DNA from 4 places in the Rhizobium sophoriradicis genome. Region 2 is predicted to be linked to each of the others. Evidence: predicted binding sites of a transcription regulator. Region 2 holds the regulator's gene; each other region holds the start of a gene.
What was found. Region 2 encodes PhoB, which activates phosphate uptake and scavenging genes when phosphate is short. Its sites were predicted from a motif close to TGTCATNNANCTGTCAT; they were not measured.
Positions count from the first base shown of each region.

Region 1: a site for PhoB is predicted at 4,427-4,443, ahead of N2597_RS17085 (YdcH family protein). Genes of this name have one in related genera too.
Region 3: a site for PhoB is predicted at 4,209-4,225, ahead of N2597_RS19255 (DUF2794 domain-containing protein). Genes of this name have one in related genera too.
Region 4: a site for PhoB is predicted at 3,085-3,101, ahead of N2597_RS25755 (arsenate reductase/protein-tyrosine-phosphatase family protein). Genes of this name have one in related genera too.

Region 1 is NZ_CP104152.1:3,458,215-3,465,778, reverse strand. Features, by position in the region: gene ggt (gamma-glutamyltransferase) at 1-239, opposite strand, end outside; gene N2597_RS17115 (alpha/beta fold hydrolase) at 314-1,399, opposite strand; gene N2597_RS17110 (tetratricopeptide repeat protein) at 1,492-2,106, opposite strand; gene ykgO (type B 50S ribosomal protein L36) at 2,216-2,341, opposite strand; gene N2597_RS17100 (5-(carboxyamino)imidazole ribonucleotide synthase) at 2,513-3,583, opposite strand; gene purE (5-(carboxyamino)imidazole ribonucleotide mutase) at 3,580-4,074, opposite strand; gene N2597_RS17090 (YdcH family protein) at 4,117-4,320, opposite strand; gene N2597_RS17085 (YdcH family protein) at 4,549-4,722, shown strand; gene N2597_RS17080 (Lrp/AsnC family transcriptional regulator) at 4,992-5,435, opposite strand; gene N2597_RS17075 (phosphotransferase) at 5,432-6,226, opposite strand; gene N2597_RS17070 (aspartate ammonia-lyase) at 6,238-7,564, opposite strand, start outside.
Region 2 is NZ_CP104152.1:156,133-163,696, forward strand. Features, by position in the region: gene N2597_RS00775 (substrate-binding domain-containing protein) at 368-1,402, shown strand; gene pstC (phosphate ABC transporter permease subunit PstC) at 1,570-3,051, shown strand; gene pstA (phosphate ABC transporter permease PstA) at 3,048-4,370, shown strand; gene pstB (phosphate ABC transporter ATP-binding protein PstB) at 4,386-5,201, shown strand; gene phoU (phosphate signaling complex protein PhoU) at 5,246-5,959, shown strand; gene phoB (phosphate regulon transcriptional regulator PhoB) at 6,096-6,779, shown strand; gene N2597_RS00805 (GcrA family cell cycle regulator) at 7,018-7,551, opposite strand.
Region 3 is NZ_CP104152.1:3,920,880-3,928,443, reverse strand. Features, by position in the region: gene ccmA (heme ABC exporter ATP-binding protein CcmA) at 1-30, opposite strand, end outside; gene acnA (aconitate hydratase AcnA) at 293-2,983, shown strand; gene N2597_RS19260 (DUF1223 domain-containing protein) at 3,219-3,959, shown strand; gene N2597_RS19255 (DUF2794 domain-containing protein) at 4,248-4,649, shown strand; gene N2597_RS19250 (GNAT family N-acetyltransferase) at 4,656-5,213, opposite strand; gene N2597_RS19245 (Bax inhibitor-1/YccA family protein) at 5,323-6,051, opposite strand; gene N2597_RS19240 (ABC transporter permease) at 6,232-7,564, opposite strand, start outside.
Region 4 is NZ_CP104154.1:39,540-47,103, reverse strand. Features, by position in the region: gene N2597_RS25760 (PhoX family protein) at 374-2,266, opposite strand; gene N2597_RS25755 (arsenate reductase/protein-tyrosine-phosphatase family protein) at 2,527-3,030, opposite strand; gene N2597_RS25750 (glutathionylspermidine synthase family protein) at 3,237-4,394, opposite strand; gene N2597_RS25745 (DUF1190 domain-containing protein) at 4,396-4,989, opposite strand; gene N2597_RS25740 (DUF350 domain-containing protein) at 5,001-5,402, opposite strand; gene N2597_RS25735 (YjfK family protein) at 5,437-6,096, opposite strand; gene N2597_RS25730 (ion channel) at 6,093-7,148, opposite strand; gene N2597_RS25725 (YjfI family protein) at 7,251-7,564, shown strand, end outside.

The DNA.
Region 1 (7,564 bases), 1.2 Mb from region 2:
CCGAGATTGCCGGCCGAGGGATAGACGACCGCCAGCGCGTAACCGACAGCGACGGCCGCATCGACGGCGTTGCCGCCGCTCTTCAGCACCTCGACGCCGACATCGGTGGCCAGATGCTGGGCGGTGACGACCATGCCGTGTTCGGCTTCAACAGGTGCGGGCGAGGCCGCGAAAGCCGAGGTCAGGCAGAGCGACAATGCCGATATGACCGAGATCGTCCCGATATGCAGGCGGCCCATGATTTCCCCTCCTATGGACAACAACGGAAAAACATATGGGGCTGCGCCGGCGCGAGGCAATGCAGCGATCGGCTTTATGCGAGGCGTTCGATCGAGTTTCCGGCTGAAGGGTCATGCCTGGGCGGGGCGCCTGGCTCCAGTGATGGCAGCGATGTCCGATCGGGTGACGCCGCGGCGAGCCGCTGCTCGGCCCGGCGGGCGATTGCCTGCAGGTCGCGCGGCTTGCCGGCGATCTTTTCCATGGCGGCGATGGCGACATCGGTCGCAAGATAATCCGGCTTGTGGCCGACGCCGCGCACGGTGATGAGTTCGGAGCCTGCTATATCGCGGGCAAGGCCGCGTGAATGAAGGTGTTCCCAGACGATCTCGTCGCTGTCGCCGGTTATGATCACGGTCGGCGCGGTGATCTGCGAATAGAGCGGCGATTGCTCCTTAAGATAGGCAAGCAGCCTTTTGAAATCGGCGGCGTTGTTGCGGAAGGTGCGGGGCCGCAGCACCAGCGATGGGCCGGTCCTTTCGATGTAATCGAGCGGGCGCGCATTGGGACGGAAGACATTCAGCGTGCCGCGTTCCAGCCTGCTGAGTCCCAGCGGCACGACGATGGCGTGGTTGAACAGCCAGCCGACGACCGGCGCCGTCGCGACATGATAATACCAGTCGATACCGCCCGGCCAGGGATGGGTGGCGGGTGCCAGAAAGAGCAGGCCGGATGTCTTTTCGGGATGGCGCAGGCCGAAGGTTGCAGTGACCGCGCCGCCGAAAGAATGACCGACGATGATCGCCCTCTCGATGCCGCGTGCCTCCATCAGCCGGGCGATCGCATCCGCCTGGCCGGAAGGGACCGCGTTTTCAGGGCCGCCACGTTCGGAATAGCCGTGACCGGGACGATCGACGAACAGCATTTCGGCCCGGCCCTCGAGTGCGGTGCGGAACGCGACGACCTGGTCGAGCAGATTGCCGCTGGCGCCGTGAATGAAGACGAGAGGGGGCAGATCCGCATGTTGCGGACGCTTGATATGGACGGCATTCATGCGGTAGCCGCCGACATCCGTCAGTTCACCGATATTGGGATAGGTCTGTTCGAGCCGCCGCGCCTTGTAGGAGGAGTAGCCGATGGCGGCGGCAAGGGGAGCGAGAAGAACGGAAACTTCTGCAAGCATGATCTTTACGGGCGATGGTCGCGGCGGTTCTCGAGAGGGGTGGGCGAAGCGCCGCGTGGCCCCTCGAGGATTCTAAACTTGTGCGGTCGACATCAAGTGCGGTTGCCGGCAAGTTTTTCTGACAGCGTATTAACCTGCTCCTGCGCGGTGCGCTCGGCGGGATAGATGTCGAGGAACCGCTCCCAGGCTTTCAACGTCAGTTGATCGTTCCCCGCATTGCTGAGGATCGCGGCCATGCCGGAGAGCGCGCCGAAATGGCGCGGCTCAAGATCCAGCACGTGTTCGATGTCGGACATCGACTTGCGGTAATTGCCCATGACGAAATTCAGTGTGGCGCGCCGATTCCAGCTTTCGGCGTAATCGGGCTTCAGCGCTATTGCCTCGTCGAGAAAATCGAGAGCGGCTGGATTGCGCTTTTCCTCAATCGCCTTGTCGGCCCACTGCATCAGCAAATTGACGGTCGCGCTGCCGGAATCATTCCATTCCAGGCGAATTTCGTTGGCGATGCTGCTGGCCTTGTCGGGATCGCGCTCGCGCTTCAGCTGGCTGAAGAGCTGGTCGAGGCGCTGCTTCGGCGAATTGTCGGTGTTCCTCTGCTCGACGATGACATCCTTTTCCGCCGCGATGGCAGGAAGCGGAGAGGTGGAGAGGACGAGGAAGAGCGGCAATGCCGCCGGCATCAAAGCAAAAAAGCGCATGGCGGACATATTAGCCCGCCAACGCCGAAGATCAAACAAATTTGACGTGATCACCGCAGCGACCTACCGGATGTCGGACGGCGCAATCTGCGCGGCGCGGCGATCCGGATGTGCGCAATCAGCCCTGACGAGCCTTGTAGCGCGGGTTCAGCTTGTTGATGATGTAGATGCGGCCCTTGCGACGAACCAGACGGTTGTCACGGTGACGAGCCTTGAGCGACTTGAGCGAATTCTTGATCTTCATTTTTCTGATCCGCGATCTCTATGGGGGAATTCACATTCGCCCGTAACTTTAACAATCAAAAGCGCGCCGTCGGGGCGCGCTCTTTAGGTGGGGGTGCAGATACCCCGTCACCTTTTCCGTGTCAACCACGTGGCGGTGTTTTTCCCAAGCTGCAAGACCGTTTTGTCACCGTCAAAGCGGCAATTTCGGCGCCAATGTGGTGACATGGCCCATCTTGCGGCCGGGGCGCCACTCCGTCTTGCCGTAGAGATGGACCAGCGTATCGGGGCGTCGCAGCCAGTCGGGAACGGCAAGGATATCGTCGCCGATCAGGTTTTGCATGACGCAGTCGGAATGGCGGGCGCCATCGCCGAGCGGCAGGCCGGCGACGGCGCGGATATGCTGCTCGAACTGGCTGACGGCGCAGGCCGCCTCGGTCCAATGTCCGGAATTGTGGACGCGCGGTGCCATCTCGTTGGCGATCAGGCCGCCGTCGGCAAGCACGAAGAATTCGATGCCGATGACGCCGACATAGTTCAATGCCGCGAGGATTTTTTCGGCCGAACGACGTGCGGCTTCGCCCGTCGTTGTGGAGATCGCGGCGGGAACCGTCGAGGTATGGAGGATGCCGTTGCGGTGTATATTCTCGGCGGGATCGAAGCAGACGACCGTCCCCTCCGCGGTGCGCGCGGCGATGATCGAGACCTCGCGTTCGAAGGCGACGAAGCTTTCGAGGATCAGCGGCACGCCGCCGAGCGCGGCATAGGCGCCATCAGGGCTGTCGGCCACTGAACGGAAAACCTTCTGTCCCTTGCCGTCATAACCGAGCCGGCGGGTCTTCAATACGCCCTGACCGCCGAAATCCTTCAGTGCCGCCTCGAGATCGGCCTGGCTGTCGATCGCGTGAAAGCCGGCGGTGGTGATGCCGCAATCGTTGAGGAAGCGCTTTTCGACCAGGCGGTCCTGAGCGGCTTCCAGCGCCTTCGGCGGCGGATAGACGGGAATGCTTGCCGAAAGCGTTTCTGCGGCCGCGACGGGCACATTCTCGAATTCGTAGGTGACGACATCGCAGGCGGCGGCAAGTTCGGCCAGCGCCGCCGGATCATCATAGGCGGCGGTGATCTGCCGGTTGGCGAGCTGAGCGGCCGGGCAGTCCGCCTGCGGCTCGAGAATGACCGTGCGGAAATTCAGTCTGGCGGCGGCGATCGCCAGCATGCGGCCGAGCTGGCCGCCGCCGACAATGCCGATCGTTCTTACAGTCATTGGTCGTCCATCGGGTATTCGGCGATGCTGGCACTCTGACGTTCGCGCCATTCGTCGAGCCGCTCGGCGATTTCTTCGTCGGAAAGGGCAAGTACGGCGGCGGCGAGAAGGGCGGCGTTGACGGCGCCCGCCTTGCCGATGGCGAGCGTTCCCACAGGAATGCCGGCCGGCATCTGTACGATGGACAGCAGACTGTCCTGGCCGGACATGGTTTTCGATTGGACCGGGACGCCGAAGACCGGCAGGGGCGTCATCGATGCGGTCATGCCCGGCAGATGGGCGGCACCGCCGGCACCGGCGATGATGACCTTGAAGCCCTCGGCGCGTGCGCCCTTGGCGAAATTCGCCATGCGGTCGGGCGTGCGGTGCGCCGAGATGATGCGCGCATCATAAGGGATTTCCAGGGCTTCCAGAGTGTCGGCCGCGTTCTTCATGGTTTCCCAATCGGATTGGCTGCCCATGATAATGGCGACGGGTGGTCTGTCTGTCATCGTTGCCGCTATTCCTCCAAGCGATGCGATCGGGCGATGCGATCAGGCGATGATATCAGGGACGATCTGATCTTCCAGCTTGGAGAGCTTGTCCTTGATAACGAGCTTCTTCTTTTTCATGCGCTGGATTCGCAGAGCGTCGCATCCGGTCTCGATCATGGCGTTGATCGCGGCGTCGAAATCCTCGTGCTCCTGACGCAGACGCGCCACGATGAGCCTGATTTCCGCCTGTTCCTGATCGGCCATATGCATTCCCCGTTGTCGTCTTCGGATGTTGTCCGATCTGCCGATGATTTCCGCAAGCTCCTATCACCAAATACGGGTAACGGCTAGTTAGTCTTGATCATGAATTTGCCATCTCATCTTCATCTTTTCGCCTTCGACAAGCCTTCAAAAATATGTCACAGTCCGGCGCGTTGACACCTTGATCCCCGACGATGATGGCCGGGGAGGGTAAGAGGAAGGAAGGGTCAAATGACAGTTCAAGCTCATCTTGAATCACTCCAGAAAAAGCATGTTGCTCTCGAAGAGGAGCTGCACGCGCTCAGAACAGCTCCCTCTATCTCCGATACGGAAATTGCCGAATGCAAGCGCCGCAAGCTGCGCATCAAGGACGAGATTCAGCGTCTCAAGTCATCCGTCCACTGATCTTCCCAAGGGTCGCCGGCCGATCATCTTGCGTATGAAGAGGTAAATCCATCCATTCCGCCTAAAATTTGCAAGACCCGGTGATTTGACACCAGAATTGCGCCAGCCCGATGCTCGCGGCATCGCGGCTGGCGCTTTTGCGAGGACGAACTCGGCGCTGTAGTGGCCGAAAAAATGTAACTACATCCCTTCAATGACAGAATCCCGATGCCGTCAAATCGCAAGCGTGCCGTGTATTGGTTATGCCATTGACCTGCCGCCCACTTCGCTCAACGCTTGATCATCGAAGACAGGGCAAATGCCGTCAGCGTGTCGCGCACGCCTTGTAGCGCCGAAACCTCTTGCCAGATTTCGCGGATGCGGTCTGCCGCGCTTGCTTCAACCCGCACTACCAGGTCGAATTCACCGCTCATAATGTCGCAGGAGATGACCTCCGGTATCCCTTTGAGCGTCTGAATGACGTCGCCGCCGCGCATGCGGTCGTGGCGATACACGAAGATCATCGCTGTGATGGCTGCGGCCCGCGGTTTTCCCTCGCCCACGACAATCGTATAGCCCTGAATCAGCCCGTCGCGTTCCAATCGCTCGATGCGTTGGCGAACGGCGTTGCGCGACAGGTGGACTTTTTCGGCCAGTTCCGCGTGGGGAATCCGCCCATTGCGGGTTAGCTCGGTGAGGATGCGCTCGTCGGATCGGTCGAGGGTTCGCTTCATGGCCGGATTTCCTCAATGCAATTCTTGGCGGAGAGAAAGACCCGCTGTGTGGCGGCTTCGAGATCGGTTAGCCTGCCATCCCGCGCAAATACGGTGGCGGCCGCTGCCATGACGAAAGCCGGCACGGCCCGCCACTCCGCTTCGTTGAGGGACCTGATGTCTTCGTACCCAGCGAGCAATGCGCGGACCAGCGTCCTTTCGAGAGTGCCGTCTGCTGTCACAGCCCAATGCAAAATGACCTCAGCGAGTTCGGCGATCAGAACATCATTATGGCGAAAGCGGAAATTGATGACACCGCTCACCATCTCGTCGACGAAGAAGACGTTATCGCGATTAAGCGCACCGTGCACGGGGCCCGTCGGCAGGCCGAGCGGCACTCTATTCCTTGAGCGCCCCAGCGTCTGATGGATCCGCGCGACACAGGTGCCAAGGGCATGGCATTTGCCGGGAGTGGCTTCGCTTAGTCGAGAACCTGGCACAAAACCGACAACCGCGACAAGCTTGCCCGCCACGGTGATCGTGGCCGCACCGACATCAGTGCGCAAGGTTGCCGGACAAGGAATGCCGGCGCCGGAGAGCGTTTCCATAGTCTGGAAGGCGCGTTCGACGTCAAATGGTTCGGCACCGCTTTCGAACAGGGTGACGATGAACTCGCCGCGCCCGGAGCGGAAAAGGTAGGTGGTTTCGGCGTCGCCATCGGCAATGCCGATTACCGATGTAAGGCTTCCTAGGCGATAGGCTGTCGCGATCCGGCCACAGTCCGCCTCCGACAGATCCGTGAAAACAGCCATTTCCCTTCCCTTCAATGCCGCGCCGACTCGTTAGTTTCGATGGTTTTCATGCCGAAGATCATCTCGATCTGAGCCGTAGGCAAACCGCTGTCGCGCTCGACCGCCTCTCGCAGCGGAATTCCTTCCGCCAGCGCGGTTCGGGCAAGCGCGGCTGCCCGGGCGTATCCAACGAAGGGATTGAGTGCTGCGGCAAGAATGAGAGCACCGTCGTGAAGCGCCCGGCATCGCTGCGGATCCGCCTCGATTCCGTCGATGCAGCGAGTGCGAAGTGTATCCATTCCTCTCGCCAATAGCCGCATGGATTGCAGAATGTTGAGCACGATGACCGGTTCCATGGCGTTCAGCTGCAGTTGCCCCGCGCTGGCGGCGAGTGTGACCGTCAGGTCGTTGCCAATTACCTGGAAGCTGATCTGGTTCAGCAATTCAGGGATCACCGGGTTGACCTTGCCCGGCATGATTGAAGAGCCCGCTTGCATAACCGGAAGACGGATCTCGCCAAAGCCGGCCCGCGGACCACTCGACAGGAGGCGAAGGTCGTTACAGATCTTGGAGAGCTTCACCGACATCCGTTTGAGCATGCCCGATACCGAAACAAAAGCGCCAGTATCGGAAGTAGCCTCGACGAGATTTCGCGCCGGACGAACGGCAATGCCGGAGATCGTGGATAGGTGCGCACAGACCACAGCCGAGAAGCCCACCGGTGCGTTTACGCCGGTGCCGATCGCCGTTCCGCCCAGATTGACCTCGCGCATCAACTCAGCCGCGCTGAGAAATTGCTCGATGTCCTCTTCCAGCGTTTCGGCGAAGGCTTCGAACTCCTGACCAAGGAACATTGGTACAGCGTCCTGAAGCTGCGTTCTTCCGACCTTCACAATATCGGCGAAGGCTTCCCCTTTGCGCCGGAAGGCGGCGACCAGAGCAGATAGCGCCGAGCAGAGTGTCTCGCTTTCCCGCAATATCGTCAGCCGGATCGCAGTCGGATAGACGTCGTTGGTTGACTGGCAAAGGTTTACGTGATCGTTCGGGTTGACGGTGTCGTAGCTGCCAGCCGACCGGCCAATGCCCTGAAGGGCCAGATTGGCGATGACCTCGTTGACGTTCATGTTGGTCGAGGTCCCGGCCCCGCCTTGCATCATATCGATCGGAAAATGCGGCGCCAGGATTTCACCGGCGATCAGCCTGTCGCAGGCTCGATCGATCGCCCTCGCGATTACGGGATCGAGCAACCCTAGCTCCAGATTGGCTGCGGTGGCAGCTTTCTTGATCATTGCGAAAGATTGGAGGAACTCCGGAAAATTCTGGAGTTTAATGCCGGAAATATCAAAGTTGTCGACAGCC
Region 2 (7,564 bases):
ATCGTCCCGGTCCAAAGTGTCGACCATCAACCCGGTCGTTCACACACGGAACGACTTCGAGACACAAGCCAAAACCGCCATCGGCCTTCCCGGTTCACCCCACCTGACGACCCGGTATCGGATGCGTCTACAGTTTTTACAACGAAAGGTAGATTGAAGGTTTCGACTTTGCCGATTATCGACAGTCATCCTTAGTGCTTTTGAGAATTACGTCTACTTTCAACGCCTTAGCCTGTCACAAATGTTTCACGGATTTGACATAAAAGGACGGGGCTTACAGCGCTAAGAGAGTCCCGCCGATGAAAAAAGGCACTGCGAGGGCCTCTCATAGGCCGCACTCACACAAGCCCAATGCCGGGAGATTCAAATGAACACCTTCAAGCTCACCGTTGCCGCACTTGCTGCAACTGCTGCTTTCGCTGGCGCCGCCGTTGCCCGCGACCAGATTCAGGTTGCTGGTTCGTCCACCGTCCTGCCTTACGCCAAGATCGTTGCCGAGTCCTTCGGCGAGACCTTCACCAAGTTCAAGACGCCGGTCGTCGAATCCGGCGGCACGGGCGCCGGTCTGAAGGAATTCTGCAAGGGCGTCGGCGAAGACACCATCGACATTGCCAACGCTTCGCGTCCGATCAACAAGAACGAAGCCGAAGCCTGCAAGGCTGCCGGCGTGACGGATATCCAGGAAGTCAAGATCGGTTATGACGGCATCGTCTTCGCAACCGACTCCGGCAACCCTGATGTCGCCTACGTTCCGGCCGACATCTACAAGGCCCTCGCTGCCCAGGTCGTCGTCGACGGCAAGCTCGTCGCCAACCCCTACAAGAAGTGGTCGGAAGTCAACCCGAAGCTCCCGGCCGTTGAAATCGCCGCCTACATCCCGGGCGAAAAGCACGGCACGCGCGAAGTCTTCGAACAGAACGTCCTCGCCGCCGGCTGCAAGGCTTCCGGCGCCCTCGACGTCATCGCCAAGGAGATCTCCGACAAGGCTGCCCAGGGCAAGGCTTGCGTCGCAGTCCGCAAGGACGGCGCTGCCGTTGACATCGACGGCGACTATCCGGAAACCCTGGCACGCATCGCCGCCAACAAGACCGGCGTCGGCGTATTCGGCCTTTCCTTCTATGAAAACAACGCCGACAAGCTGAAGGTCGCTACCGTCAACGGCATCGTTCCGTCCACCGAGACGATCGCCAACGGCACCTATCCGGTTTCCCGCCCGCTGTTCTTCTACGTCAAGAAGGCGCATCTCGGCGCCGTTCCGGGCCTGAAGGAATACGTCAACTTCTTCGTATCCGACCAGATGATCGGCCCCGACGGCCCGCTGGCTGAATACGGTCTGGTTGCCGCTCCGGATGCAGAGCGGGAAGCGATCCGCAAGGCTGTCGAAGCCGGCAAGTCCATGTAATAACTTTGCCGGCGCGGTGCTCTCTGAGCCCGCGCCGGTATTGCTTTCTGCCCCTGCGCCCCGGCATGTCCGGTGCAGGGTTGAATTCCTTCTCCATGATTGGAAGCCGAAGGCAGGCTGATGAAGCCGCCGGCTTTTTGGGGGCCATGGGCCTGGGGACGTAACGAATGAGCACATCCGTCATACTTCTGTGCCTTGTGGTGATCGGCGCCGCCGCCTATCTGGTCGCGCGCAGCCGTGCCTCAGCACTTGCCGGGGGCAGATCCTCCGCACTGCATTCACGGCCGGCCTATTACGGCGCCTATGCGGCGATCTGGGCCGTTCTTCCGGCCCTCGTCGTTCTCTGCGTGTGGCTCTCCGTCAGCCCCGGCATCATCCAATCCTCGGTTCGCGGCGCTTTCCCTGACGATGTCAAGGCTCAAGCCGCGGTCGAGCAGGATCTGAGCTATTCGATGGTGGCGACGGTCGCCCGCGGCCTGACGATGCTGACATCTGACGAAGTTGCCGCGGTCGCAAACGATCCGGCCGCGCTGCAGGCCAAGCTCAGCGAGAAAGGCGTGCCGCTCGCCGGCCAGCCGCAGCCTTATATGGTCGAGGCCGCCAAGACGCTCAACGCCATGAGCCTGACGAGCCGCATGGCCATGACCGCGATCGTCTTCGTTCTGGCCGTCGCCGGCGCCTTCTACGCGCTGCGCGCCATCGCGCCCCGCTTCCGCGCCCGCAACCGCGTCGAGCGCGTCATGCTCTGGGCTCTGCTGCTCGCTTCCTCGATCGCCATCCTGACGACGGTCGGCATCGTGCTGTCAATGCTGTCGGAAGCCACGCGTTTCTTTGCCGTCGTTCCCGCCGGCGAATTCTTCTTCGGCACGGTCTGGGATCCGCGCTTTGCCGGCGCCGGCAGCTCGTCCTTCGGCCAGTTCGGTCTGATCCCGCTGCTGCTCGGCACGCTCTATATCGGCCTGGTCGCCATGCTGGTCGCCGTGCCGGTCGGGCTCTTCGCCGCCATCTACATGGCCGAATACGCCTCGCCGAAAGTGCGCGGCGTCGCCAAGCCGCTTCTCGAAGTGCTGGCCGGCATTCCGACGATCGTCTACGGCTTCTTCGCGCTCGTCACCGTCGGTCCGTTCCTGCGCGATTTCTCCGCGCAGATCAGCGGCCTGCTCTCCGGCAACTATGCGAGCTTTATCCAGGCGCAGAGCGTTCTGACGGCCGGCATCGTCATGGGCATCATGCTGATCCCCTACGTGTCCTCGCTGTCGGACGACATCATCACCGCTGTGCCGCGGGCGCTGCGTGACGGTTCGCTCGGTCTCGGCGCCACGCGCTCCGAAACCATCAAGAAGGTGGTCTTGCCGGCGGCCCTTCCCGGCATCGTCGGCGCATTGCTGATGACCGCCTCGCGCGCCATCGGCGAAACCATGATCGTCGTCCTGGCCGCCGGTGTCGCCGCCCGCATCCAGATCAATCCTTTCGAGCCGATGACGACGGTGACGGTCAAGATCGTCAACCAGCTGACCGGTGACCTCGAGTTCACCTCGCCGCAGACGCTGGTTGCCTTTGCCCTTGGCATCACGCTGTTCTGCATCACGCTTTGCCTCAACATCTACGCGCTCTACATCGTGCGCAAATACCGGGAGCAGTACGAATGACGGATATTGTTTCTCCCACATCAGGCGTCACGGTATCCAAGGCGCCAGCCCGCCGCGATATCGGCATCAAACGCCGCTACGCCGCCGAGCGCCGGTTCCAGGCCTATGGCATCGCCGCCATCACCTTCGGTCTCGTCTTCCTGTTCATCCTGCTCTGGACGGTGATCGGCAAAGGCTACACTGCCTTCCAGCAGACAGCGATCACCCTGCCGATCGAATTCTCCGAGAAGACGATCGATCCTGATAACAAGCGTGCGAGCGATCCTTCGGTGCTGGTCGCCGCCAATTACCCGGTTCTGCTGCGCGACGCGATCGTCAAGCAGCTGAACATCAATGCGTCGAGCAAGCCTGACGTGCGCGAGGCGACCGCCATGCTCTCCAAGAGCGCGCCGATCCAGCTGCGCGATATGGTCGTCGCCGATCCCTCGCTCATCGGCAAGACGGTCAATGTCTCGCTGCTCGCCGACGCCAATATCGACAGCGCCAACAAGGGCCAGATCGATCTCTCCGTCGATGAGAAGAACCGCAAGGTCAACGACAAGCAGGTGACCTGGATGAACCAGCTGAAGGCGAGCGGCGCTCTCCACAAGCAGTTCAACACCGGCCTGTTCGTCAACGGCAATTCCAGCCGTCCGGAAGCTGCCGGCCTCGGCGTCGCCCTCATCGGCTCGCTCTACCTGATGCTGATCGTGCTGGTGCTCTCGCTGCCGATCGGCGTTGCCGCCTCGATCTATCTCGAGGAGTTCGCGCCGAAGAACAAGCTGACGGACCTGATCGAGGTCAACATAAACAACCTCGCCGCGGTTCCCTCGATCGTCTACGGTCTGCTCGGCCTTTCCGTCTTCATCAACTTCATCGGCCTGCCGCGCTCGGCCTCGCTGGTCGGCGGCCTGGTCCTGACGCTGATGACCTTGCCGACGATCATCATCGCCACCCGCGCGGCACTGCGCGCCGTGCCGCCGTCGATCCGCGCCGCAGCGCTCGGCCTCGGCGCCTCGAAGATGCAGATGGTGTTCCACCATGTCCTGCCGCTTGCCATGCCCGGCATCCTGACAGGCACGATCATCGGCCTGGCGCATGCGCTCGGCGAAACCGCGCCGCTGCTTTTGATCGGCATGGTCGCCTTCGTCGCCAACGCGCCGGCCACGCCGCTCGAGCCCTCGACGGCCCTGCCGGTGCAGGTCTATATGTGGGCGAACGAGGCCGAACGTGCCTTCGTTGAGCGTACTTCGGGTGCCATCATCGTCCTGCTCCTGTTCCTGATCGTCATGAACATGGGTGCCATCCTCTTGCGTCGTCGCTTCGAGCGCCGCTGGTAAACGGAGTTAAACATCATGAACATGTTGACGGAAGCTGCAGTTGAAAAGGCGCTGGATCAGAAGATGAGCAACGTCCCGTATAAAATGATCGGCCAGGATGTCTCGGTTTACTACGGCGAGAAGCGCGCGCTTTTCGATGTGAACCTCAACATCCGCGAAAACACCGTAACCGCGCTGATCGGCCCTTCGGGATGCGGCAAGTCGACCTTCCTGCGAAGCCTCAACCGCATGAACGACACGATCGAGGGCTGCCGCGTCGCCGGCAAGATCACCCTAGACGGCGAAGATATCTATGATCCCGACATCGACGTCGTCGAGCTGCGCGCCCGTGTCGGCATGGTCTTCCAGAAGCCGAACCCGTTCCCGAAGTCGATCTATGAAAACGTCTCCTACGGCCCGCGCATCCATGGGCTGGCCAAGTCGAAGGCCGATCTCGATCAGATCGTCGAGTCCAGCCTGCAGCGCGCCGGCCTCTGGAACGAGGTCAAGGACCGTGTGCACGAGTCCGGCACCGGCCTCTCCGGCGGTCAGCAGCAGCGCCTGTGCATCGCGCGTGCCGTCGCCGTCAGTCCTGAAGTCATCCTGATGGACGAGCCCTGCTCGGCGCTCGACCCGATCGCCACCGCCAAGGTCGAGGAATTGATCCACGAGCTGCGCGAGAACTATACGATCGTCATCGTCACCCACTCGATGCAGCAGGCGGCGCGCGTGTCGCAGCGCACCGCCATGTTCCACCTCGGCAACCTTGTCGAGGAGAACGACACCGACAAGATGTTCACCAACCCGGACGATCCACGCACCCAGGACTACATCATGGGTCGCTTCGGCTGATTGCGGCAATCCGAAGCCTTCCCGTTATTCGAGGACAAAGCCCCATGGCATCAACACATATTTATTCTGCCTATGATGATGATCTGAAGTTCCTGTCCAGGCGGATTTCCGAAATGGGCGGCCTGGCCGAGCAGATGGTCGCCGAATCCGTTCGCGCCCTGGTCAACGGCGACACCGCGCTGGCGCAGAAGGTCATTTCCGACGACGTGATCCTCGATCACACCGAACGCGAAATCGGCGACAAGGCGATCGTCACCATCGCCCGTCGTCAGCCGATGGCCTCGGACCTGCGCGAAATCATGGGTTCGATCCGCATCGCCGCCGATCTCGAACGTGTCGGCGACCTCGGCAAGAACACCGCCAAGCGCGTCATCGCCGTGCAGAGCACCGGCGTTCCGCGCAAGCTCGCCCGCGGTCTTGAGCACCTGTCCGAGCTGGCCCTTGTCCAGCTCAAGGAAGTGCTCGACGTCTATACGACGCGCGCCGCCGACAAGGCGACCGCCATTCGCGAGCGCGACAACGAGATCGACGCGATGTACACCTCGCTGTTCCGCGAACTCCTGACCTATATGATGGAAGATCCGCGCAACATCACCAGCTGCACGCATCTTCTCTTCTGCGCCAAGAACATCGAGCGCATCGGCGATCACGCCACCAATATCGCTGAAACGATCTACTACATGGCGACCGGCGCTCAGCCGGAAGGCGACCGTCCGAAGGACGACAGCGCCAACACCGTCGGTGCCGCCACGGAATAACCGTGCCGGACCCAGCCTATTGCGTGCGCGCCCGTCCGGGCGCGCAAAGAGGTTGCAGCCAATTTTTGATTTTGCGCGGGATCCCTTGCTTAAATCACCCCCGGTTTAAGGATCGTGCGCGAGGAGACGGACACGCATGATCCCGAGAGTAGCAGTTGTTGAAGACGAAGAGGCCCTCAGCGTGCTTCTCCGCTATAATCTCGAAGCGGAAGGCTTCGAAGTCGATACCATCCTGCGCGGCGACGAGGCCGAAATCAGGCTTCAGGAGCGAACGCCCGATCTTCTCATCCTCGACTGGATGTTGCCCGGCGTCTCCGGTATCGAACTCTGCCGGCGCCTGCGCATGCGGCCGGAAACCGAACGGCTGCCGATCATCATGCTGACGGCGCGCGGCGAGGAGAGCGAGCGCGTCCGCGGGCTGTCCACCGGCGCCGACGATTATGTCGTCAAACCGTTCTCGACCCCCGAGCTCGTCGCCCGCGTCAAGGCGATGCTGCGCCGCGCCCGCCCGGAGGTGCTGTCCTCGGTGCTGAAATGCGGCGATATCGAGCTCGACCGCGAAACTCACCGCGTCCATCGCAAGAGCCGCGAAGTCCGCCTCGGCCCGACCGAATTCCGCCTCTTGGAATTCCTGATGTCGTCGCCGGGCCGCGTCTTCTCCCGCTCGCAACTGCTCGACGGCGTCTGGGGCCACGATATCTATGTCGACGAACGCACCGTCGACGTCCATGTCGGCCGCCTGCGCAAGGCGTTGAACTTCTCCAACATGCAGGACGTCATCCGCACCGTCCGCGGCGCCGGTTATTCGATGGAAGCCTGAGGGGTTTCTGACAAAGTCGAGCAAGCTCCGCCCCTCACCCTAGCCCTCTCCCCGTAAACGGGGCGAGGGGACGTGCCCCACGAGAGCTTGGTGAGAAACCGAGAGGGTGCGGCATATCCCTTCGCCCCGCAGGCGGGGAGAAGGTGCCGGCAGGCGGATGAGGGGCAGCCACACCCAACACACTCAAACAAAAAACGGGCCTTCCAGCCCGTTTTTGCATCTCAACAATGTCGCCCGCTCAGCTGACCCGCGCTGCCGCCCGGCGGCGTTCGTTGACCGGCTGATAGGCGAGCTTCTGGTGATAGCTGCAATAGGGTGAATTGTCCGGGGATTCGCAGCCGCAGAAGTGGAAGTCGTCCTTCAGAGGATCGCCGACCGGCCATTTGCAGGTGCGTTCGGTCAGCTCCGTCAGGCCGAGGCGGCGGGAAATCGGCACGACCACGTTGCCTTTCGGCACGTATTCCATTTCCTCGATCGTTTCGATCTCGATCTCTTCCTTCAGCATCGTTGCGCCCTGCTGCCGGGTCACGGTGCGGGTGGTGATCCGGGAGGCGTAGTTCGGCGCGCGCGGCGCAGATGTCTGGCGCTTCGGCGTGCGCGCCGCAGTGGCAGTGCCGCCCGCCTTGGCGCGGCCGGGAAGGCTCAGCCGGTGCACCTTGCCGATAACGGCGTTTCGGCTCACGCCGCCAAGTTGTGCCGCGATCTGGCTGGCGCTCAGCCCTTCGGACCACAGCTTCTTGAGTTTCTCGACCCGCTCGTCTGTCCAGTTCATGCCCTGTCTCCAC
Region 3 (7,564 bases), 740 kb from region 2:
TGCGGCCAGATTTTCGGCGGTGAGATGCATGCATCGGTTCTTTCGTCGTTGCGGGTTGCGGAGGGGTCAAAAAATGTCCGATTTTGCTCGTTTCCGGGTATGGCAAGTTTTTAGGAAATTATCTATAAGACCTGCAACCACGCCAGCGGTCGGCGTGAATTTCATCCTTGCGCCGAACTTGGAGCATCTGTTCCACGTGCGGACAGCGGAAATGGCCGTACCCGCATCCTGATGTGCATTAAGTGCATAGGCGTTCGCACGACTGTGTTGGCTATCAGAAACGGGGTCTCTCGTGTCTAAATCTCTTGACAGTTTCAATTGTCGTTCCACGCTTTCCGTTGGTGGAAAGGACTATGTCTATTACAGCCTGCCCAAGGCTGAGGCAAACGGTCTGCCCGGCGTCTCGAAGCTGCCCTATTCGATGAAGGTGCTGCTCGAAAACCTGCTGCGCTTCGAAGACGGTCAGTCGGTCACCAAGGAGCATATCCTGGCCGTAGCGGAATGGCTGAACAATAAGGGCGCGGTCGAAAACGAGATTGCCTATCGCCCGGCGCGCGTGCTGATGCAGGACTTCACCGGCGTTCCCGCGGTCGTCGACCTTGCCGCCATGCGCGACGCGATGGTGTCGCTCGGCGGCGATCCCGAGAAGATCAACCCGCTCGTTCCAGTCGACCTCGTCATCGACCACTCCGTCATCGTCGATGAATTCGGCACGCCTCAGGCTTTCGCCAAGAACGTCGAGTTGGAATATCAGCGCAACGGCGAGCGCTACCGCTTCCTCAAGTGGGGCCAGCAGGCCTTCAAGAATTTCCGCGTCGTGCCTCCCGGCACCGGCATCTGTCATCAGGTCAATCTCGAATATCTCGGCCAGACGGTCTGGACCAAGGAAGAGGACGGCGAGACGATCGCCTATCCCGATACTTGCGTCGGCACCGACAGCCACACGACGATGATCAACGGTCTTGGCGTTCTCGGCTGGGGCGTGGGCGGTATCGAAGCGGAAGCGGCGATGCTCGGCCAGCCGGTTTCGATGCTTCTTCCTGAAGTCATCGGCTTTAAGCTGACCGGCAAGCTGAAGGAAGGCGTCACGGCGACCGACCTCGTTCTGACCGTCGTGCAGATGCTGCGCAAGAAGGGCGTCGTTTCCAAGTTCGTCGAATTCTTCGGCCCCGGCATGGACAATATGCCGCTCGCCGACCGCGCGACGATCGGCAATATGGGTCCGGAATACGGCGCCACCTGCGGCTTCTTCCCGGTTGACGGCGAAACCATCAACTACCTCACCATGTCCGGCCGCACGCATGACCGGATTGCGCTGGTCGAAGCCTATTCGAAGGCCCAGGGCATGTGGCGCGAAGGAGACGGTTCCGACCTCGTCTTCACCGACACGCTGGAACTCGACCTCGGCGATGTCGTGCCGTCGATGGCCGGCCCGAAGCGTCCGGAAGGCCGCATCGCGCTCGAAAACATCGCTTCCGGTTTCGCCGGCTCGATGGATGCCGATTACAAGAAGCCCGGCCAGCTTACTAACCGCTATGCGGTCGAGGGCACGGATTTCGATCTCGGCCATGGCGACGTGGCGATTGCCGCCATCACCTCATGCACCAACACCTCCAACCCGTCGGTGCTGATCGCTGCCGGCCTTCTCGCCCGCAACGCCGTTGCCAAGGGCCTGAAGACCAAGCCGTGGGTGAAGACCTCGCTCGCTCCGGGATCGCAGGTCGTCGGCGAATATCTTGCCAAGTCCGGCCTGCAGGCCGATCTCGACAAGCTCGGCTTCAACCTCGTCGGCTTCGGCTGCACCACCTGCATCGGCAATTCCGGCCCGCTGCCGGCGCCGATCTCGAAGACGATCAACGACAAGGGCCTGATCGTATCGGGCGTGCTCTCCGGAAACCGTAACTTCGAAGGCCGTATTTCGCCTGACGTCCAGGCGAACTACCTCGCTTCGCCGCCGCTCGTCGTCGCCTACGCGCTTGCCGGCACGGTGCAGAAGGATCTGACCAACGAGCCGATCGGCGAGGACCAGAACGGCAACCCGGTCTATCTCAGGGATATCTGGCCGACCTCTGCGGAAGTCCAGGAATTCATCCTGAAATACGTCACCCGCGAGCTTTACGAAAGCAAGTATGCCGACGTCTTCAAGGGTGACGTCAACTGGCAGGCCGTTCAGGTTCCGCCGGGCCAGACCTATGCCTGGGACGACAATTCGACCTATGTCCAGAACCCGCCCTACTTCGTCGGCATGGGCAAGAAGGGCACCGGCGTCGCCGACATCAGGGGTGCGCGCGTCCTCGGCCTGTTCGGCGACAAGATCACTACCGACCACATCTCGCCGGCCGGTTCGATCAAGGCGGCATCGCCGGCCGGTGCCTATCTCATCGGTCATGACGTTGCCGTTGCCGACTTCAACCAGTACGGCACGCGCCGCGGCAACCATGAAGTGATGATGCGCGGCACCTTCGCCAACATCCGCATCCGCAACCACATGCTCGGCCCGAACGGCAAGGAAGGTGGCTACACCATCCACTACCCGTCGAAGGAAGAGACCTCGATCTACGACGCGGCGATGCAGTACAAGGCCGAAGGCGTGCCGCTCGTCATCTTCGCCGGTGTCGAATATGGCAACGGCTCCTCGCGCGACTGGGCGGCCAAGGGCACCAACCTGCTCGGCGTCAAGGCGGTGATCGCCCAGTCTTTCGAGCGCATCCATCGCTCGAACCTGGTCGGCATGGGCGTCATCCCCTTCGTCTTCGAAGAGGGCACGACCTGGCAGAGCCTCGGCCTCAAGGGCGACGAACTCGTCACCATCGAGGGCCTGGACAAGATCAAGCCGCGCGAGCGGAAGATCGCCAAGATCACCTATAGCGACGGCACCGTTAAGGACGTTCCGCTGCTGTCGCGCGTCGATACGCTCGACGAGGTGATTTACCTAAACAATGGCGGCATTCTGCAGACGGTCCTGCGCGATCTCGCTGCCTGATTGTTAAGAGCCTGACATGATCAGGGCCGCCGGAGAGCAATTTCCGGCGGCTTTTCTTTTGCGGCGGCGGCATTCGAGCGGGCTCACGATGATTTGTTTTCTGCGGCTTCCGGTCGTGCTGCGTCTCACCCGTTCGTGACTTTTCGTTTGGACCCGGAAGGATTATTCGTACGTTCATATCTCAGAGCCTCCGGTTCCCAACACGCTGGCGACGCTGAAAAAGAGGTGCAGGTGAATGTCCCCCCGTTTGTTGATCCCGCTATTGGCCGGTCTTGCTCTCGCAGGGCCGCTGCATGCCGAAGACGGCACGCCGAAAGGCGTCGTCGAGCTGTTCACGGCGCAGGGCTGCTCCTCCTGTCCGCCGGCTGATGCGGCTTTCCGCAAGCTGGTGAACCAGGGAAATGTCATCGCGCTCGCCTATCACGTCGATTACTGGAATTATCTCGGCTGGGCCGATACGCTGAGTTCGAAGGAAAACACCGAGCGGCAATATGGCTATGCCAGGACGATGGGCCGCAGCAACGTCTACACGCCGCAGGCCATCGTCAATGGACGCGGCCACCTGGCCGGCTCCGATTTGAACGGCATCAACAGCAGGATCGACACCTATAGCGGCGAAGGCAACGGGTTGACTGTTCCTATCAGCGCATCGATGCGCGGCGACGAGCTGGAGATCAAGATCGGAGCGGGACAGGGCAAAGCCAATGTCGTGATGGTCTATTTCGACAAGGAAAAGACGATTGAGGTCGAAAAAGGCGAGAACAGCGGAAAGAAGCTCTCGTATCTGCACAGCGTCACCAATGTCGAAACGGTCGGCATGTGGGATGGCAAGGCGACCAGTCTGACGCTGCCGGCAACCGTCCTGCAGCGGCCGCAGCTCGAGGGTTGCGCTATCCTGCTGCAGTCGGCGACCGCGGACGGCGATCCGGCCGCGATCCTTGGCGCGACCGTGGTGATGGCGGGCAAAAATATCTGAGTCGCATCCGCTTACGGATGAAGGTCCGGGCGGCCCGGCTGAGCGTATTCGGGGCTGGGGTTAAGGTCGATACGCTCCGCCGGGCCCTTTGGCGCGCTGGCGCCAAACCGGGATGCATAATTCTCCTGCAAATGAGGCGCTGTTTTGACTGAAATGCGGCGCTGCCGAGAAAGCGGCGACCTGTCCACTGTCGGCTGCGACTGAATGTGACGGGCCGCACTCTTGCAATTTGTGGCGGCTCGGGCAAACTGTCATTCCCCTGTCACAAGCGGAGGCCTCGGGAGACTGATGACAGATCAGCCGGATTTGCGACACGGCGGAAACCGCTCCGTCGACAATAGTTCCTCAGTCGTCGTCGATCTCAGGGAATACAAACAAAGCAAAGATCCGCTGCCGGTGACTTTCCATAGGCGCGAACTCGACGCGATCCTCTGGATCTACGGCCGCATGGTCGGTGAGGGTGAATGGCGCGATTACGCTATCGATCACCTGAAGGACAAGGCGGTGTTTTCCGTCTTCAAGCGCTCCGGCGAAATGCCGCTCTTCCGAATCGAAAAAAACCCGAAGCTCGCCGCCAAGCAAGGCGCCTATTCCGTCATCAACGTCAACGGCATGATCCTGAAGCGCGGACACGAGCTGAACCTAGTCCTCAAGGTCTTCGACAAGGCCTTGAAGCTGGTCGATCAATAAGCCTCATCAGCCGGCGAACAGCGTGCCGGGATAGACGGCTGGATCCGGATCGGTCGTCATGCCCTCGCCGAGGCTGCGCTGCATGAGCATCGTGTCAAGCCAGCGGCCGTGCTTGTAGCCTGTGCCCTGCATCAGGCCGACCTCCACGAAGCCGGCCTTGAGATGAAGCGCGATCGAGGCGGGGCTTGCGCCGCCGATGACGGCCACCATCTGACGAAAACCAAGGGCGGTGCAGCGGTCGATCAATTCGCTCATCAGTGCTTTGCCGATACCGCGGCCGCGGGCTTCGGGCGCCAGGTAAACCGAATCCTCCACCATCCAACGATAGGCCGGGCGGGTGCGGAAGGCCGAGGCATAGGCGTAGCCGAGGAAGTTTCCGTCGTCATCGGCTGCGGCGATATAGGGATATTGCTGGCCGACGATGGCGGCAAAACGCTGCAACATCTCGGCCTCGGAGGGCGGCGCAATCTCGTAGCTTGCAACGCCGTTCAGGACGGAGTCGCGATAGATCCCGGTAATGGCGGGGATATCGGCTTGAGAGGCGTCGCGCAGAAGGAAGGACATCGGGCAGTTGGTCCAGCGGCGGGGCGGAGCTCCTCTAAAACCATCCCTGCGAAAACGGCGCAACAAAAAAGGCGGCCGAAGCCGCCTTTTTCGATCGTAATGGACCTGCTTATTTACGGTTGCCCATGAACTGCAGCAGGAACATGAAGAGGTTGATGAAGTCGAGATAGAGCGTCAGTGCGCCCATGATCGCCTTGCGGCCGGCAACAGCGACGTCATCAGCTTCGTAGTAGAGTTCCTTGATCCGCTGCGTGTCGTAAGCGGTGAGGCCCGCGAAGATCAGCACGCCGATCACCGAGATGGCGAACTGCATCGCCGACGAGGCCAGGAAGATGTTGACGATCGAGGCGATGATCAGGCCGAAGAGGCCCATGATCAGGAACGAGCCCATTGCCGACAGGTCACGCTTCGTCGTGTAGCCGTAAAGCGACAGCGCGCCGAAGGAGGCGGCGGTGACGAAGAAAGTCTGAACGACGCTCTGACCGGTATAGATCAGGAAGATCGACGAGAGTGACAGACCGACGAGCGCGGCATAGATCGCGAAGGTCGTCTGGGCGGCGCTCACCGACATCCTATGGATCCGAAAGCTCAGGAAGAACACCAGAGCCAGCGGCGCCAGAATGACGACCCATTTCAGCGGGCTCAGGTAGATCGCCTGGCCGAAAGCGGTAATCTCGCCATTGGCGAAAGCGAGCTGGAACGACAGATATGCGGCCACACCGGTGATCGCCAGACCCAGCGCCATCAGGTTGTAGACCTTGAGCATATAAGCGCGCAGGCCCTGATCAATCATCTCGCCGGTCTGAGCGCGGCTTTGATAGTTACGAAGATCAGCCATAGTTTCCTCTTACAAGCTCCGATGGAGATACGGTGTCGGGGTTTTCGACCCGGGCGCCGCTGCGGAGCTCCAGCATGCCTGCAGACAATATGAGGCCTTCGCCCCTCGCAAACAAGAGGCTTGCAAAGGCCCGGCCGGTTAAATCGCCGTAAGGTGAAGGGTTTGGGCGTCGCTATCCGGTCAAAGCTCGCGCAGAACGGGCGCCGCCTTCTGGCCGAGGATGCGCCAAGTGCCGATGAGGCCGATGCCGACGGTCAGGACGAGCGCCGTCACCAGCGTCAGCCCCGCCAGATCGGGCAGAAAGGCCGAGGGAAGGCGCATGATGCGGGCGACGATGAACCAGGCGGCGGCGGCGCCGGCGATTAGCGCGAAGATCGCGGTCGCAAGACCCAGGATCAGATATTCGTAACTGAAGGCGCGGATCAGCATGGCCCGGGTGGCGCCGAGCGTCTTCAGCACCACTGCATCGTGGGTGCGCGCCCGGTTTCCGGCGGCAAGCGCCCCGGCAAGGACGAGGATCGAGGCGATCAGGGCCACCGAGGCGGCGGCGCGGATCGCGGTCGCAAGCTGCGCAACGAGCTGGTTGACGATATCGATCGCGTCCTTGACGCGCACGCTGGTGATCGTCGGATAGGTGTTGGTGACGGATTTCAGGATCGCCGCATCTTCGGCCGGCGTCGAGGCGGGATCGGTCAGCGTCGCGAGCCACGCGTGCGGCGCGCCGCGAAAAGTGTTCGGCGAGAAGACCATGACGAAATTGATCGACAGCGATTCCCACTGGACGCGGCGCAGATTGGCGATCTTGGCGGTGATGTTGCGGCCGAGCACATTGACGGTGACGGTATCGCCGATCTTCAGGCCGAGTTCATGCGCCTCTTCCGAGGAGAAGGAGACCAGCGGCTCGCCGCTGTAATCCTTGTCCCACCAGCTGCCTTCGGTCAGCGCGGCATTTTCCGGCAAAGTGTCGGCATAGGTGATGCCGCGATCGCCGTTCAGCACCCAGCGGCCGGCGGCCGGCACGTTGATCTTGCTGACATCCTCGCCGTTGAAGGCGACGATGCGGCCGCGCAGCATCGGCACCTCCATGAGCTTGCCCTTCGGCGCCTGCGCCTGGACGAGATTGCGGAATGCGTCGACCTCGGCGCTCTGGATATCGACGAAGAAAAAGTTCGGCGCGCCCTCGTTCATCCGGCCGGTCAGCTGCTGGCGCAGGTTTCCGTCAATCAAGGTCAGCGTCACCAGCAACGCCAGGCCGAGGCCGAGCGACAGCACCACCGAGGGCGTCAGGGCGCCGGGCCGGTGGATGTTGCCGATCGCAAGCCTGAGCGCCGGCGAGTTGACGCGCGGGCTGCGGCGCGCAAGCCAGGCGATCAGGGCGGCGACGAGGCGCAGCACGACAAAGGCGAAGACGATCGCACCGACGAAAACGACGGCGATGAAGCGATCATAGGCGGTGAGGACGGCAAGGCCGGCAAGCGCTGCCATGAAGAGGGCGGCCAGCAGGATATAGGGC
Region 4 (7,564 bases), on a different replicon from region 2:
GCTGCCCGCTACCGCAACGCACCTCGAGCTTTAGGTTAGCGGGACATACTTGTAGGTTCTGTTGCCATTGTCGTGCGCTTTGGCGGCACTGATCGTCCGCTCCCAGGCCGCGGCGACGGTTAGCTGTGTCGATCTTCGCTCGCATATTGCCCGTCAACCCGCATCGCTGGCCGGCCTCGCATCAGGAGCGACGTGTGCGCTTCGATCCTGGTGTTCCATTCGTCAGCAGCAAATGATGGATGAGACACACCTAAGCAAACCGCCAGGAAATCGCGCCAAGGCCATCAGATCAACGAGCCGTAGCTCACGGCGATGTTCGAGACAGAGCTAAGGGGCGCTGAACCAGCGCCCCCAGCTATTGTCGAGAAGGCGGCTATCCGACAAGCGCGTTGTCGGCACGCTTGATCGCTAGGATGGTCGAGCGTGGCAATTTGCCTTCGCCATCCGGGAAGGGCGCGTCGGGGTGCTGAATGCCGACGAACATCGTCCGCTTGTCCGCAGACCAGGTCATGCCGGTGACTTCGGACCCCTTCGGGCCTGTGAGGAAACGTTCGATGCGGCCGGTTGCCGGGTCACCGGCGAGCATCTGGTTGTTACCCTGGCCGAGGAAGTCGCCTTCGTTGGTGTCTTCGCCGTCCGTCTGGATCCACAAGAGACCGGTCGAGTCGAACATCATGCCATCAGGCGAGTTGAACATGTTGCCGGAATTGATGTTGGACGAGCCGGCATAGGCATCCTTGTGAACGTCGGGATTGCCGGCCATGACGAACAGGTCCCATTTGAACTTGCCGCCGGCATGGTCCTCACTTTCCGGATACCAGCGCACAATCTGGCCGTAGGCGTTTTTCTCGCGCGGGTTGGCGCCGCCGACCGGCATTTCGTCGCCGCCGGCATTCTTCTTCACGCCACGATTGGTGTTGTTGGTGAGCGCACAATAGGCCTCGATGGCGACCGGGTTGACGGCGACCCACTCCGGGCGGTCCATGGTCGTGGCTCCGACCTTGGAGGCGGCCTGCCGGGTGAAGACGCAGATCTCGTCCATCTTCATGCCGGTCGTTTCCGGCGTCAGCGCCAACCACTCGCCATTGCCGTCATCGACGAACTTGGCGACGTAGAGCGTGCCATCGTCAAGCAGTTTGGAGGTGTCGCCGCCTGGCACGTAGATGCCGTCGGAAACGAATTTGTAAAGGAACTCGCCACGTTCGTCGTCTCCCATGTAGACGACCACCCGACCATTGCGGGCAATCACTGCGGCGGCGTTCTCATGCTTGATGCGGCCGAGCGCAGTACGCTTGATCGGGGTGGACGTAGCATCGGACGGGTCTATTTCCACGACATAGCCGGCGCGGCGCGGCTCGTTCGGGTTTTTCGATACGTCGAAACGGGGATCGAAAACCTCGTAGCCATACCGGGTTTCGGCGGCGATGCCGTAGCGCTTGAAGTCGTCGGGCATGGCAAAGTTCGGATCGGACGAGCCGAAATATCCGTTGAAGTTTTCCTCGCAGGTGAGATAGGTGCCCCAAGGCGTCTTGCCGGCGCCGCAATTGTTGAAGGTCCCAAGACAGTCGGTGCCGTTCGGATCGGCGGCGGTCTTGACAAGGTCGGAACCAGCGGCCGGACCGGACATCTTCATCGGCGTCAGATGCGTAATACGGCGGTTGAACGGGCTGTCGAGCACGATTTCCCAACCGTTTTCGCCTTCGGCGACTTCCATGACGGTGACGCCCTGAAGGTTCTGCAGGATCTTCACGTCGTCCGCGCTCTTCGGCATGCCCTTTTCGTTGTGCGGAAGATTGATTTCGTTGTTCACATATTCATGGTTGACGGCGATGACCTGACGGCCGCCGATCACGAACAGTTCCATGCCGTCGGTGTTTTCACCGAAGACCTTATCCGAATTTTCGAGGCTGACGCCGTTGGCAGGATCGACATCCGGAACGTTGGAAAACAGCGGCTGGCCCCACTTTGCGAGCGGCTTCCAGGCATAGCCTTCCGGGACATGGACGGTGTTGTCGGTGAAGATGGGAATCGGCTTGAACGCGAAGCGCGAAGCAGCGTCCTGCGCCTGGGCCGAGGTGGAGGACATCAGACTGCCGAGCGTCCCCATCGCGGCGGCAGCCGAACCGACAGCCAAGATGCCACCGAGGAAGCCACGGCGCGAAACAGCCGATTCGACGACACGATCGAAATCGGTTTCGGCCGGCGGGGGATTTTGCAATTCATCCCATTCGTCCCAGGACAATTTGCTGGTGTCGATATTAGCCATGGCGCTTCTCCTTTGTGGCTTCTTGGAACGATTCCAACAGCGGCTTTATCTCCGTAAGATCACATCCGGATGATGAGCGAATAGCTGTTGGCATGAGGGATGAATCCGTTTCGAAGGGTCATTTTGGAAACTGGCCAACTCCAACACCCTTTCCGCCTCCGACGCGCAAGCGGGAGCATGACTGCGGTGGAAGCGAGTACCTGCTCGCCCATCAGTCAGCAACGACGCTCGATGCATCGACCGAAAGCGGCTCTTTCTGACTAAGTCCTCTCCGCATCACCAATGCCTTTGATCTGGTGCTGCAGGCTCATGCGGTCCAACGACGCAAACGGCAGATTGATAAAGATGTTCAGGCGGCGCTCCAGCCCAGCCAGCACCTGCATCAAGGCCTGATTGCGTTGCCAACCCTCATTTTCGACGAGGATCGGGTCCTGACAGCGCCAATGCGAAGTGATCGGCAGGCCCGGCCATTCCGGAGGCGCTTCGCCGGCGGCAGTAGCGCTGAGAGTGAAGACAAAATCCAGGTCGGCGGCGCCAGCATCCGCAAAGGCCCCGAAATGCCGAGGCTTTATATCTTCGATCGGGTAGTCTGCGTTCCGAAGCAGCTGCAGAACGGTAGGCTCTATCACCGGCGCCGGATCGACGGCAGCGCTGAATGCTCTGAACCGTCCTTTGCCAATCTTGTTCAAGATTGCTTCAGCCATCACGCTACGTGCGGAATTGCGGCGCGATAGAAAGAGCACGCGATAGATTCCGTCGTGCATCAATCCCCCCTCGGATCGCGTTATCGGAAATCGATCGAGCTATGCCAAGGTTGGGTGACAGTTTTATGAAATGAAGTGACTTGTGACATGCCAGGCCACGATGGATCAGAAAGAGCACTTCGAAATGCTGCCTGTGCGACCGATGCGCATAGACGACATCCCCGCTCCGGACCTATGGAAGGGAACTGCGGCCTCAGCCGATCGACTTACCCGACTATGACGTGCGGCACGAAACGCGATAGATTTGCGGTTATGCGCGAGCGGTCCTCGCGGACAGCAAGGCCGCAGGCGCGGTCGCCGGCAATCCAGCTGCCGAGCACGGCAAAGCCGTTATCGGTTTCGAAAAGCGGTGCATAGGCCTGAACGATGAAGCCTTCCTCGCCATAGTCGCCGGGCGCGGAAACCAATTCCCGCCCGTCTCGAAAGATCGTCACGTTTTCGCCTTCTCGCGACAACAGCGGTTTGCGCACGTAGTCGGTGAGGGTCGAGGCCGCCGGGTCATCGGTGAAATAGCTGGGCAGCAGGTTGGGGTGATTGGGGTAGCGCTTCCAGAGCAGCGGCAGAAGCCCTTTGTTGGAAAGCACGGCCTTCCAGGCGGGCTCGACGAAAACATCGCCAGAGCGCGCCAGCTCGCGAGCGAAGGGCTCGCGCAGCATGAACTCCCATGGATACAGCTTGAAGCAGCGGTCTATCACCCGATCCTTGAGGTCGGTGTAGCGGCCCTGCGCATCAATGCCGATCTCCCGAATATCCAAAAGCTCGACGCGATGGCCCGCCTGGACCGCACAATCCATGAGATAGACCGTCGTGCCTCGATCCTCCTCATTGTCGGTTATCGCCGCGAAGTGGAAAATCGACTCCTTGGGAAATTGGTCGAATGCCTCGACGAGGCTTTCCTGCAGAAAATTATACTGGTCCGCATCCTTGGGCAAAACACCCAAAGCAATCTGATCGGTCAGCCAGTTGAACTGGAAATAAGCGGTCTCGAACACCGAGGTGGGGGTATCGGCGTTGTATTCAAGTAGCTTGGCCGGGCCAATGCCATCATAGGCAAGGTCGAAACGGCCGTAGAGGTGCCGGTCGCGGCGCTGCCACGACCGCTGCACCACATCGCGCAGGTCTTCCGGAATGGCCAGCCTGTCGAGCGACTCTTCGCTGCTGACGATCTCGCCGACCAGATCCATGCACATATCATGGAGTTCCTGGCTGGGCTCCTCGATCTGCATCTCGATCTCATCGAGCGTGAACGTATAGGCGGCATCATCGAGCCAGTAGGGCTCGCCATACATGACATGAAATCCGAAGCCGACGGCGCGCGCCTTGTCACGCCAGTCAGGACGCGCCGGGAGGGTGATGCGCTTCATGTCAACCGCCGAAACTGAAAGACGACCGGCCGCCGAAGCCTTGTCGGGCAACGGTGCGGGTATTGACATTGACCGGCTTGACGCTCTGGCGCGAGGGCACAGTCACGCTATCACCGCCTGAGCGAACGGTGGTTGTGACCGTCTGTCCCGAGCGGTTGCGATAAATCGGCGTCGAACCGTAATAGGAACCGCTCTGCTCCTGGCGCCGGCGATAATCGTAATAATCGCCGATGTTGTTTAGCGCCGAAGACATCATGTAGCCTGCCAGGAAAGGCACGAAGAAGCTGCCGCCTCCGCCGCTATTGTTCGGGACAGTGCCGGCCGGCTGTTCGGTGCACTGGCCGGTACCGTATTCGGCCTCGCAGGCGGCCATGCCATTGAAACGTGGCGCGACGGCGAGATGGGCGCGCATCGCATCCTGATAGCCGGCCTGGCAGACCTGCCGATCCATTCCTGCAGCCACGCATTGGTCGACGGAGGTGAACATTACCTCCGAAGGAGTCTGATCGCCGCAACCGGACAAAGCCAGGGTCGAGGCAGCGATAGTGCCAAGGGCCAGGAAAGGTCGCCTGTGCCCGCTCATGCGTCTGCGCATCTTTCCCTCCCTCAATAGGTCATGCAGGCGGCGTTGAGAATACCGACGACGAGCGCGATGCCGCCGCCCCATATGCCGGCGGCGATATCGTCGGCGGTGATCTTTTCATGCAGGTCCTTCATGGTGAAATTGGCAATATAGAAAGCGAGGATCTGCGCCAAAATGCCTATTACCGCCCAGATGATATAGTCGACGATGCTGACCGAATTGGCTGCGGCCGAAGCCAGAGGCAGGCTGAAACCGACAAGGGCGCCCAAGAAGGCCGTGACGGCCGCAAGATTGCCCGCGCGAATGAGCTGCACCTCCTTTTGCGGGGTCAACCAGGTGTAGATCACCGCAAAAACTCCGTATGCGGCAAGACCGACGGCGAAATAACCAAGGAAGGCAGGCAAGCCCGCCACGTAGTCGAGCATCAAAAAAATCCTCCGTTGAAAATTGCTAGGCCCATCAGACGCGGCGAACGTCGGCCGGAGCCAGTCCGTAACCGATCAGAAATTCCACCGAGCTGCCCGCCTGGCTCTGCCCGAGATCCAGATCGCGCTCGACATTGATCAGAAGCATTTCGCGCGTCGACCCCAGCGGGCGGTAATACAGCATGCAGGTCTGATGGATGGAGCGCTGCGCTTCACCATCATTGACCCTTTCGACAAATTCCACCAACTGCGCCCGCTCCGGACCGTCGCCCCAGAATCGGTTAAAGAGGATTCCATCGGCATCATAGGATGGCTGACCGATCAGGCCGCTCGACCCGGTCCAGCGGCTCCATTCGCTCTGGCCGGCGGGCACCACGCTGTCCCAAGGCTGATAAAAGCTGATGTCGTCGATTGCTTCACCCGGCTTGCCCGACGCCGACATCACCTGAATCATCCGGTTCTCTTCATCGTAGTAGCGCGACAGAACCGTCGCTGCATCGAGCGAAACCTCACCGTAGCCGGCAATGATGAATGGCCCGCTTCGGGGCAGCGGCATGGCCGGCTCGCCGCCCAGAGCATCGGCTTCAAGGGAGAGGAAATCAATTTCAAGCGCCCCACCGATGGCCACGCTCAACGGGCCGAGCTCTTCGGGTAAGGGCTTCTCATTCTTGTCTCCGCCGAACCAGCCGATCATGTCACGTCTCCCATTCGAGCCCAAGCGATGGCAGCGGGATCTAGCCGTATTCCGCTGATGTAGTAAAGGGTATCGCCGCCCTGCATCAGCGTCTCGTCCCGGCAATTCAGGTCAGTCACGCCGTGGCTCAGCATGCCCACGAGCGTCACATTATGCCGACGCTTGAGGCTCAAAAACACGTCGCCATAGGACAGCGGCGTATGCAAGGGCGGCACCGCCAGAGAAAAGGCAGTGTCGGTGGAGGCTGCCGACAACAGCCGTGCGGCGATTTCCGAAGAGCCCGGATCACGTGCCGCACGCGACAGAAGCTCCTCGGCGAGCGAACCCACCGCCTCGACGCGCGGCCGACGCTGCTTGACCATTTGCGCTGTGCGGTCATCGGCGAAATAGGCCACGATATGGGCATTGGGCGCATGATCTTCGGCGATAAGAACCGCGGCCGGCGTTTCATCGTCATTTGCTCCGCGTGCGATGATCGCACGCGCCTGGGCCACTCCGGCCCGCAGCAAAGCGTCGGCATCGGCAAGCCGTTCCGTGCGGATATAATCGGCATAATTGCTGGCGGGATTTTCCGGCAGGTCCTTGGCGACCAGCACCGTCATCGGTTCGTTGGCGTGCCGCTCGGAATGCAGCAGCCGCAGGGTTTGGTATGTCTGCCCCTCTTGCCAGCCCAAAACGATGATGTGGCCGGCCCGTTCGCTGTAATCACCCAATCCGCGCATGCGATTCCTCCAGATCGTACCGATAGCTGTCAACAACTTGCCAAGAACAGCGGTAAAGATGGCAATACCACCAGGAAGGACGACCATAATGGTAATGATCCGGCCGAATCCTGATTTTGGAGAAAGATCGCCATAGCCGACAGTCGTTGCGGTCACCATATAGTAGTAAAGAAAGTCGACCGGGTTGCCGACGAGATCGCCTTCGCCGGCCAGTAAAAACAGAAGGTAGGAAGCGACCAGATGGGCAACGAGGATAACCAGAAGGGCTGACCACGCCAATTCGCTGAGCGACAGATATACACGCCGCAATAATGAAGCGATAAATGGCAAGCGATTCCCCCCGTTGCTGATCGGTAGCCTAGCAAAATTTATTTCGCGCGCCAGACCTTTAAGTTGTAAACCGACTACCCAGATATTTCGACGCTCTAACCGATGGAGGACTTTTTGGAGACCTGGAACCTTACCACTTTAACGCGCCTGTTCGCGGCCGATCCGGATGCGCTGGGCGATGTTGATGTAGCCGTACCCGAACATGGTGACGTCATCTGCGTAACGCTCAAGGAAAGAGGCGATCTCGACGTCTTCGTCGCAGTGAGCGGAGAGCGCGATATTCTTGTCAGCGTTGTCCTGGTGCCGTGCAAGGACGTGCCCAAGCGGGAAGCCTTCGAACGGATGGTTCTCAAGACGCACAAATTCGTGCCGCTGTCGAGCTTCGGCATCACTACAATCGACGGTGAGGAATGGTA